Regions from separate parts of the Micromonospora sp. WMMD723 genome, predicted to be linked through region 2. Evidence: riboswitches for the same ligand, from Rfam matches in the RefSeq annotation. Region 2 holds a riboswitch; the other holds the start of a gene.
What was found. Region 2 has a riboswitch for thiamine pyrophosphate ahead of thiE (thiamine phosphate synthase). Riboswitches for the same ligand answer to the same signal wherever they lie in the genome.

Region 1: another riboswitch for thiamine pyrophosphate. It lies ahead of ACN261_RS01950 (ECF transporter S component); the one in region 2 lies ahead of thiE (thiamine phosphate synthase).

The regions. Positions count from the first base shown of each region.
Region 1 is NZ_JBMKNR010000001.1:433,660-437,368, reverse strand. It holds gene ACN261_RS01960 (energy-coupling factor transporter transmembrane component T family protein) at 1-13, opposite strand, end outside; gene ACN261_RS01955 (ABC transporter ATP-binding protein) at 183-1,610, opposite strand; gene ACN261_RS01950 (ECF transporter S component) at 1,644-2,234, opposite strand; TPP riboswitch at 2,310-2,415, opposite strand; gene ACN261_RS01945 (alpha/beta fold hydrolase) at 2,527-3,357, shown strand; gene ACN261_RS01940 (DUF6328 family protein) at 3,483-3,709, shown strand, end outside.
Region 2 is NZ_JBMKNR010000001.1:1,100,332-1,104,040, forward strand. It holds gene ACN261_RS04925 (thiazole synthase) at 1-334, opposite strand, end outside; gene thiS (sulfur carrier protein ThiS) at 340-540, opposite strand; gene thiO (glycine oxidase ThiO) at 551-1,621, opposite strand; gene thiE (thiamine phosphate synthase) at 1,615-2,241, opposite strand; TPP riboswitch at 2,236-2,345, opposite strand; gene ACN261_RS04945 (ThuA domain-containing protein) at 2,683-3,709, shown strand, end outside.

The DNA of each region.
Region 1 (3,709 bases), 670 kb from region 2:
CCAGCCCGATCATGCCCGCCTCCGCCGCCCGGCGTGCGGCACCGGCCCACCCACGGTCGCTCCGCGTGGGATGGCCGCAGTGGGATGGCCCACCGTCGTCCCGAGCGGGATTCGGCCGACCCCGTCGGGTGCGGCCGGGTGGCCCACGGCCGCCGCCGGCGCGGTGCGGGGGAGCGGGGCGGTCACGGCTGCTCCCGGGCGGGGCGCAGGGTGACCGTCCGGTCGGCGAGCGCGGCGACGAAGTCCCCGTCGTGGGTGACGGTGACCACGCCGTGTCCGGCGTCGCGCAGGTCGGCGAAGAGGTCGACCAGCTCACCCCAGGTGCGGCGGTCCTGGCCGAAGGTGGGTTCGTCGCAGATCAGCAGCCGGGGCGCGGTGGCCAGGGCGGTCGCCACGCTGAGCCGCCGGGCCTCCCCACCCGAGAGGGTGTACGGGTTGGCCCCGGCGAGCCGGGTCAGCCGCAGCCGCTCCAGCAGCTCGTCCACGGTGGCCCGGACGGCCGGTTCGGGGCGACCCGTCCGGCGCGGGCCGAGGGCCAGTTCGTCGTGGACGGTACGGGTGACGAACTGGTGCTCCGGGTCCTGGAAGACCGAACCGATCCGGCCGGCCAGGGCGGGGGCCCGCCACCGGTGCGGGGGCGTACGGGTGTCCCCGTCGGCCAGGGCGGCGGTGGCGGTCAGCCGGCCGGCCCCGGGGCGGAGCAGGCCGCCGAGCAGCAGCGCGAGGGTGGACTTGCCGGCCCCGTTCGGGCCGAGGACGGCGAGCGCCTCGCCGGCGCGTACGGCCAGGTCGGTGGGGGCCAGTCGGGGCGGCAGGCCGAGCCGGTCGGCGGTGAGCAACTCCGCGTCGGGCGGCCCGGCGGCCCGCCGGGTCACCGTGGGGTGGCCGGGCACCCACACCCCTTCGGCGGCGAGCGTGGCCCCGTGCGCGGCGAATACCGCCTCCGGGGTCCCGTCGGCCCGGACCCCACCACCGGGGGTGAGCACCACCACCCGGTCGACCAGGGGGAGGGCGTCGGCGACCCGGTGTTCGACCAGGACCAGGGTGGTGTCGGGGTCCAACGCGCCGGCCACCGCCGTGCGGACCAGGTCCGCGCCGGCCGGGTCGAGGTTGGCGGTGGGCTCGTCGAGCAGCAGCAGCCCCGGCCGCAGCGCCAGCACGCCGGCCAGGGCGAGCCGCTGCTGCTCGCCGCCGGACAGCGCCGCGGTGGGCCGGTCCCGGTGGTACGGGAAACCGACCCGACGCAGCGCCTCGTCCACCCGGGGCCAGATCTCGTCGCCGGGTACCCCCCGGTTCTCCAGGCCGAACGCGACGTCGTCGCCGCAGCGGGCCATCACGAGCTGGGACTGCGGGTCCTGGAAGACGGTGCCGACCCGCTCACGGGCCTTGGTCGGGTCGAGGCCGTCGATCTCGACGGTGCCCTCCTGCTCGCCGGAGTCCGCCGGCAGCAGCCCGGCCAGCGCGGCGAGCAGGGTGCTCTTGCCGGCCCCGGACGGCCCCAGCAGCAGCACCCGTTCCCCGTGGTCGATGCGCAGGTCGACCCCGCGTACCGCCCAGGCCCGCCGCCCGGCGTGCCGCCAGCCGAAGCCGACCAGCCTCACCCCGGCCACGCCACCGACCCCTCCCCGCTCGCCACCGCGGGGTCAGACGAGCTTGCGGTCGCGGGCGGCGGGGAACCGGTCGAGCACCCCGGTCTCGGCGAGCGCCCGGGTCAGGTACCAGCCGCCGACCCCGGCGACGACGGCGGCGCTGAGCACGGTCAGTGCCGCGTACGGCAGGCGGTAGCTGACCAGGGCGTACTCGGCGTTCCAGACGAAGAAGTCGAACAGGGCGGCGCTCAGCCCGGTCATCGCCCCGGCGAGCACCGCCACCGGCAGCCGGTACGTCCGGTAGCGGAACGCGGCGAAGGCCAGTTCCGCGCCGAGGCCCTGGATCAGGCCCTGGACGATGGTGACGCCACCCCACTCCGCACCGAGCAGCGCGGAGACGGTGGCGGCGACGGCCTCGCAGAACAGGGCCGCCCCCGGCTTGCGGATCACCAGGCCGCCGAGCACGGCCGGGACGAGCCACACCCCGTACATCACGGCCTGGCTGGCCGGTGCGGCGGCGAATACCGGGTCGACGGCCTTCCAGACCAGGCCCCAGGCCCAGAAGATGACCCCGAAGGCCACGGCGATCACGGCGGCGACCACGATGTCGATCGTGCGCCACCGGTTGGTGGTGGTGTGCTGCATGTCGGTGCTCCCAGTCCAGCGATCGAACCAGGAGAAGACGCACGCCGCGCCCGGCGGCAGCCGGACGGCGGCGCGGCTGGAGGTCGACCGAACTCCCTGCGCTGGCATTACCCAGATCAGGTTCGAGGGTCTGCGGGCGGTGCCCGCACTCTCAGCGCTGTGCGCTCCCCTGTCGGATGTGAAGTTGTCTCGGCAGACGCTAGCACCGACCTGCGGCAACGGCCCAGCAGGTCATGGTTCCCGGCATTCGACGCCCGGGCGGGGGTCCGGGTCGCTGGGTAGGCTGACGATCATGCGGGTGGCGGCGCGGGGACTGACGTTCGACGTACGGGCCGGTGGCCCGGAGGGCGGCAACGTGGTGCTGCTGCTGCACGGCTTCCCCCAGCACGGTGGGGAGTGGGACGCGGTGGTGCCCGCCCTGCACGCCGCCGGGCTGCGCACGTACGCACCCGACCAGCGGGGTTACTCGCCCGGTGCCCGCCCGACGGAGGTGGCCGACTACCGGCTGCCGGAACTGGTCGCCGACGCGGTGGCGGTGCTGGACGCGCTGGACGTCGAGGCCGCGCACGTGGTGGGGCACGACTGGGGCGCGGTCGTCGCCTGGGCGTTGGCCGCAGGGCACCCGGAGCGGGTGCGTACCCTCACCGCGGTCTCGGTGCCGCATCCGGCCGCCTTCGGGTACGCGCTGGCCACCGACCGCCGGCAGCGGGCGCGCTCGGCGTACATGGCGTTGTTCCGCCGGGCGGGCCTGGCGGAGAAGGTGCTGCTGGCCGGGCGGGGGGTGGTGCTGCGCCGGCTGCTGTCCGGCGTCGGCGACCCGGCCCGGGTGGCCGGGTACGCCGGGCCGCTGCGGACCCCCGGCGCGTTGACCGGGGCCCTGAACTGGTACCGGGCGATGTCGGGGCGGGACATGAAGGCGGTCGGTCCGGTGGGCGTGCCGACCAGCTACGTGTGGAGTGACCGGGACGTGGCGATCGGGCGGGCCGCCGCGCAGGCGTGCGTCCGGCACGTGTCGGGGGAGTACCGGTTCGTGGTGCTTCCCGGGGTGACCCACTGGATTCCCGACGAGGCGCCGGGCCCGTTGGCCGAGGCGATTCTGGCCCGGGTGCGCGGGTCGGCCTGACGCTGTCGGCGGAGCGGCCCGATCGGGGTTCGTGAATCGGTTTCGGGCGGTTGCGGATCGGGCACAGGCGTTGCTGCCGACGGGGGTGCCCCCGTCGGTCGTACCGTCTGAACCGGAGGTAACGCGTGTCGAAGGAATCCGAGAAGCAGCGATGGCAACGCAACTTCGCCGATCTGCTCCAGGAACTGCGGGTCGCCCAGACCGGCGTGCAGATCCTCTTCGCCTTCCTGCTGACCCTGCCGTTCAGTAACGGGTTCACCCGGACCAGCGAGTTCCAGCGGGACGTCTACATCCTGGCCCTGCTGTCCGCCGCCGCGGCCACCGCGATGATCATCTCGCCGGTCGCCTTCCA
Region 2 (3,709 bases):
CCCCGTCCGGGAGCAGGGTGCGTTCGTCGCCGATCACCTCCAGCTTGACCCAGTCGGTGTCGAACGCCTCCCGGGCCAGCCTGGCGACCTTGACCGCCTCGGCGGCGGTGTAGCAGCCGGCGGTGTTGGGCAGCAGCCGCACCGCGCACCGGTCGAGCAGGTCGAGCAGGCCACCGGCGGTGCCGGGCGCGGTGTCGACCCGGCGCAGGGCGAGGGTGACCAGTCCGGTGCCGGAGGCCCGGATCGCCTGCTCCAGCACGTGCAGGTTGGCCGCGCCGCCGGTGCCGAGGATGAGCCGGGAGGTGAAGGTCCGTCCGGCGATGGTGAGGGGCATCCGGGTCACCCGCCCTGGGCAGCGCTGAGCACCTCGACCCGGTCGCCGTCGCGCAGCTCGGTCGCCGGCCAGCCGCCCCGGGGGACCACCTCGCCGTTGACCGCGACGGCGAGGCCGCGCCGCTGCCCGGTGACCGTGGCGACCAGGTCCGCGACGGTCGTGCCGCCGGCCAGCTCGCGTCCGACGCCGTTGACGATCAGTCGCACGTCTTCCTCCTCAGTGGAACCGGTCGGCGGTGAAGGGGGTGAGCAGGGGGTCCGGCTGACCGGTGACGATCAGGTCGGTGATCAGGTCGGCGGTGACCGGGGTGAGCACGATGCCGTGCCGGTGGTGGCCGGTGGCGGCGAGCACGCCGGGCCGGCCGGGCAGCGGGCCGAGGATCGGCGCGTTGTCCGGGGTGCCGGGGCGCAGCCCGGCGGTCGCCTCGGTCAGCGCGTACTCGGCGAGTTCGGGGACGAGGTCGACGGCGGCCCGGAGCAGCCGCAGCACCGCCCCGGTGGTCACCTCGGTGTCGGTGCGTTCCTCGACGGTCGCCCCGAGCACCACCTCGCCGTCGTCACGGGGGACGAGGTAGACCGACTCGCCGTCGGCGTACCCCCGGATGACGTGCCGGAAGCCGGGCGGGCGGTGGTCGGGCGCGCGCAGCCGCAGCACCTGGCCCTTGACCGGGCGGACCGGTAGCCCGGTCAGCGCGGCGGCGCCGCAGCCGGCGGCGACCACGACGACCGGCGCGTCCACCTCGGCCAGTCGGGTCACCGCGCCGGGCAGCAGGGTCGCGCCGGCCCGTCCGGCGGCGGCCCGTAGCGCGTCGACCAGCCGGCGCGGGTCGACCTGGTGGTCGCCGGGGGCGACCGCCCCGCCGCGCAGCCGGGGGGTCAGCGCCGGTTCGCGCTCCCGTAGCTGCGACGGGCGCAGCGCGCTGATCGGCAGCCCCAACCCCTGCTGGTACGACCAGAGCCGGCGTGCCTCGGCCAGGTCGTCCCCGGTCAGCCCGACGACGAGGGTGCCGTCGGTGCGGTAGCCGAACTCCGTTCCGGTGGCTTCGGTCAGTTCGGCGGCGAAGCCCGGCCAGCGGGCGGCGGACGCGGTGAGCAGCCCGGTCAGTTCCCGTTCCCCGAAGTACGCCTCGGCGACGGGGGCGAGCATTCCGGCGGCGACCCGGGACGCGCCGGAGCCGGGGGCCGGGTCGTGCACGGCCACCCGCAGGCCCCGGGTGGCGCAGCGCCAGGCGATCGCCAATCCGACCGGCCCCGCGCCCACGATGGCGACGTCGGGCCGGGTCAGCACGTCAGCGCCGCGATCAGTTCGGCGGTGGCCCGGCCCGGGTCGGCGGCGGTGGACAGCGCCCCGACCACCGCCACCCCGTACGCCCCGGCGGCCCGCAGCGCCGGCACCGTGGCGACGGTGACCCCGCCGATGGCGATGACCGGCACGTCGACGGCCGCGACGACGGCGCGGATGCCGGCGGGGCCGATCGGGTCGGGCAGGCCGGTCTTGGTGGCGGTCGGGTGGCACGGGCCGACGCCCAGGTAGCTGGCCCCGGCGGCGACGGCCCGGGCGGCGGCGACCGGTTCCCGGGCGGTCGCGCCGAGCACGGCGGCGTGGCCGAGGACCCGGCGGGCCGCCGCGACGGGCAGGTCGTCCGCGCCGACGTGGCCGCCGTGGGCGTCCACCGCGAGGGCGACGTGCAGCCGGTCGTTGACCAGGCAGGTGGCCCCGTACGGGGCACACTGCTCGCGCACCCGTCGGGCCAGGTCGTACGCCTGCCGGTCGGTGGTGTGGTCGGTCACCCGGACCTGGACGACGAGGTCGGCGCGGGCCACCGGGAGGGCGGCCCGTACGACGGCGAGCGGGTCGCACCCGGGGCGGGTGTCGGTGATCAGATGCAGTCGGCCGAGGGACGGCACGGCAACTCTCCTCCCTGCGCCGGCATTACCCGGATCAGGTTCGACGGTCGGGGGCTCCCAGCCCCCCTCTCAGCCCGGTGTACCGGGCTCCCGTGGGTCACGTGCCTGTGACCGTACGACAGATCCGCTGATCCGCCAAGGGGTGTTAGATTGATCCAGGACCATCGATGCCTACTGTTTTGGGCTTGTATCCACATAAGCCGGAAAAGCGAGTCGCCGATACCGAATCGTTACATGCTCATGCCTTGCCGGAAACCAATCCAGCGGCGCTAATTTGTTCAACCGATCGACATTATTCCGGTGCGGAGCCTCGGCGTGGCCCGTACCTGATCGCCACCGGTGCGGACCTCGGCGGGCCCACACCGATCCGACCGGGGACGGTCTGCGGCGAGTCGTCCCCATGCCCCCACCACTGTCCAACGCGGACAAAAGGAGCATGGAGTGTCTCCATCCCGCCATCGCCGCGCACGTCGCGGTCCACTGGGTGCCGGTCTACTGGCCCTCTCCCTACTCGCCAGCGGCCTGATCGGCGGCACCGCCGCCCAGGCCGCTCCCGTCGCGCAGGCCCGGCCCCAGGCCGCACCCGCGCCGGCAGCGGCAGCCGCCGCCGAACCGTTCTCGGTCCTGGTCTTCTCCAAGACCGCCGGATTCCGGCACGACGCCATCCCGGCCGGCATCGCCGCGATCCAGAAGCTCGGCACCGAGAACGGCTTCACCGTCGACACCACCGAGGACGGAGCCGCCTTCAACGACACCAACCTGGCCAAGTACCAGGCGGTCATCTGGCTCTCCACCACCGGTGACGTGCTCGACGCCACCCAGCAGGCCGCGTTCGAGCGCTACATCAAGGCCGGCGGCGGCTACGCGGGCGTGCACGCCGCCTCCGACACCGAGTACGACTGGGCCTGGTACGGCAACCTGGTCGGTGCGTACTTCTCCGGCCACCCGGCCAACCAGCAGGCCACCGTCAAGGTCGAGGACCACGCGCACCCGTCGACGGCCGACCTGCCGGACCGCTGGTCCCGGTTCGACGAGTGGTACAACTTCCGCACCAACCCGCGCTCCAAGGTGCACGTGCTGGCCAGCCTGGACGAGAAGTCCTACAGCCCGGGTGCCGGCGCGATGGGCGCGGACCACCCCACCGCCTGGTGCCAGGACTACGACGGCGGTCGCTCCTGGTACACCGGCGGCGGTCACACCCAGGCGTCGTACACCGAGCCGGAGTTCCTCAGCCACCTGCTCGGCGGCATCCGCACCGCGGCCGGGGTCGAGAACGCCGACTGCGGCGCCACCAAGACCTCGAACTTCGAGAAGGTCACCCTCGACAGCAACACCAACAACCCGATGGAGCTGGACATCGCTCCGGACGGCCGGGTGTTCTACGCCGAGCGCGACGGCCGGGTGCAGATCGTCAAGCCGGACACCGGCAACACGGTCACCGCGACCCGGCTGGACGTGTTCACCGGCA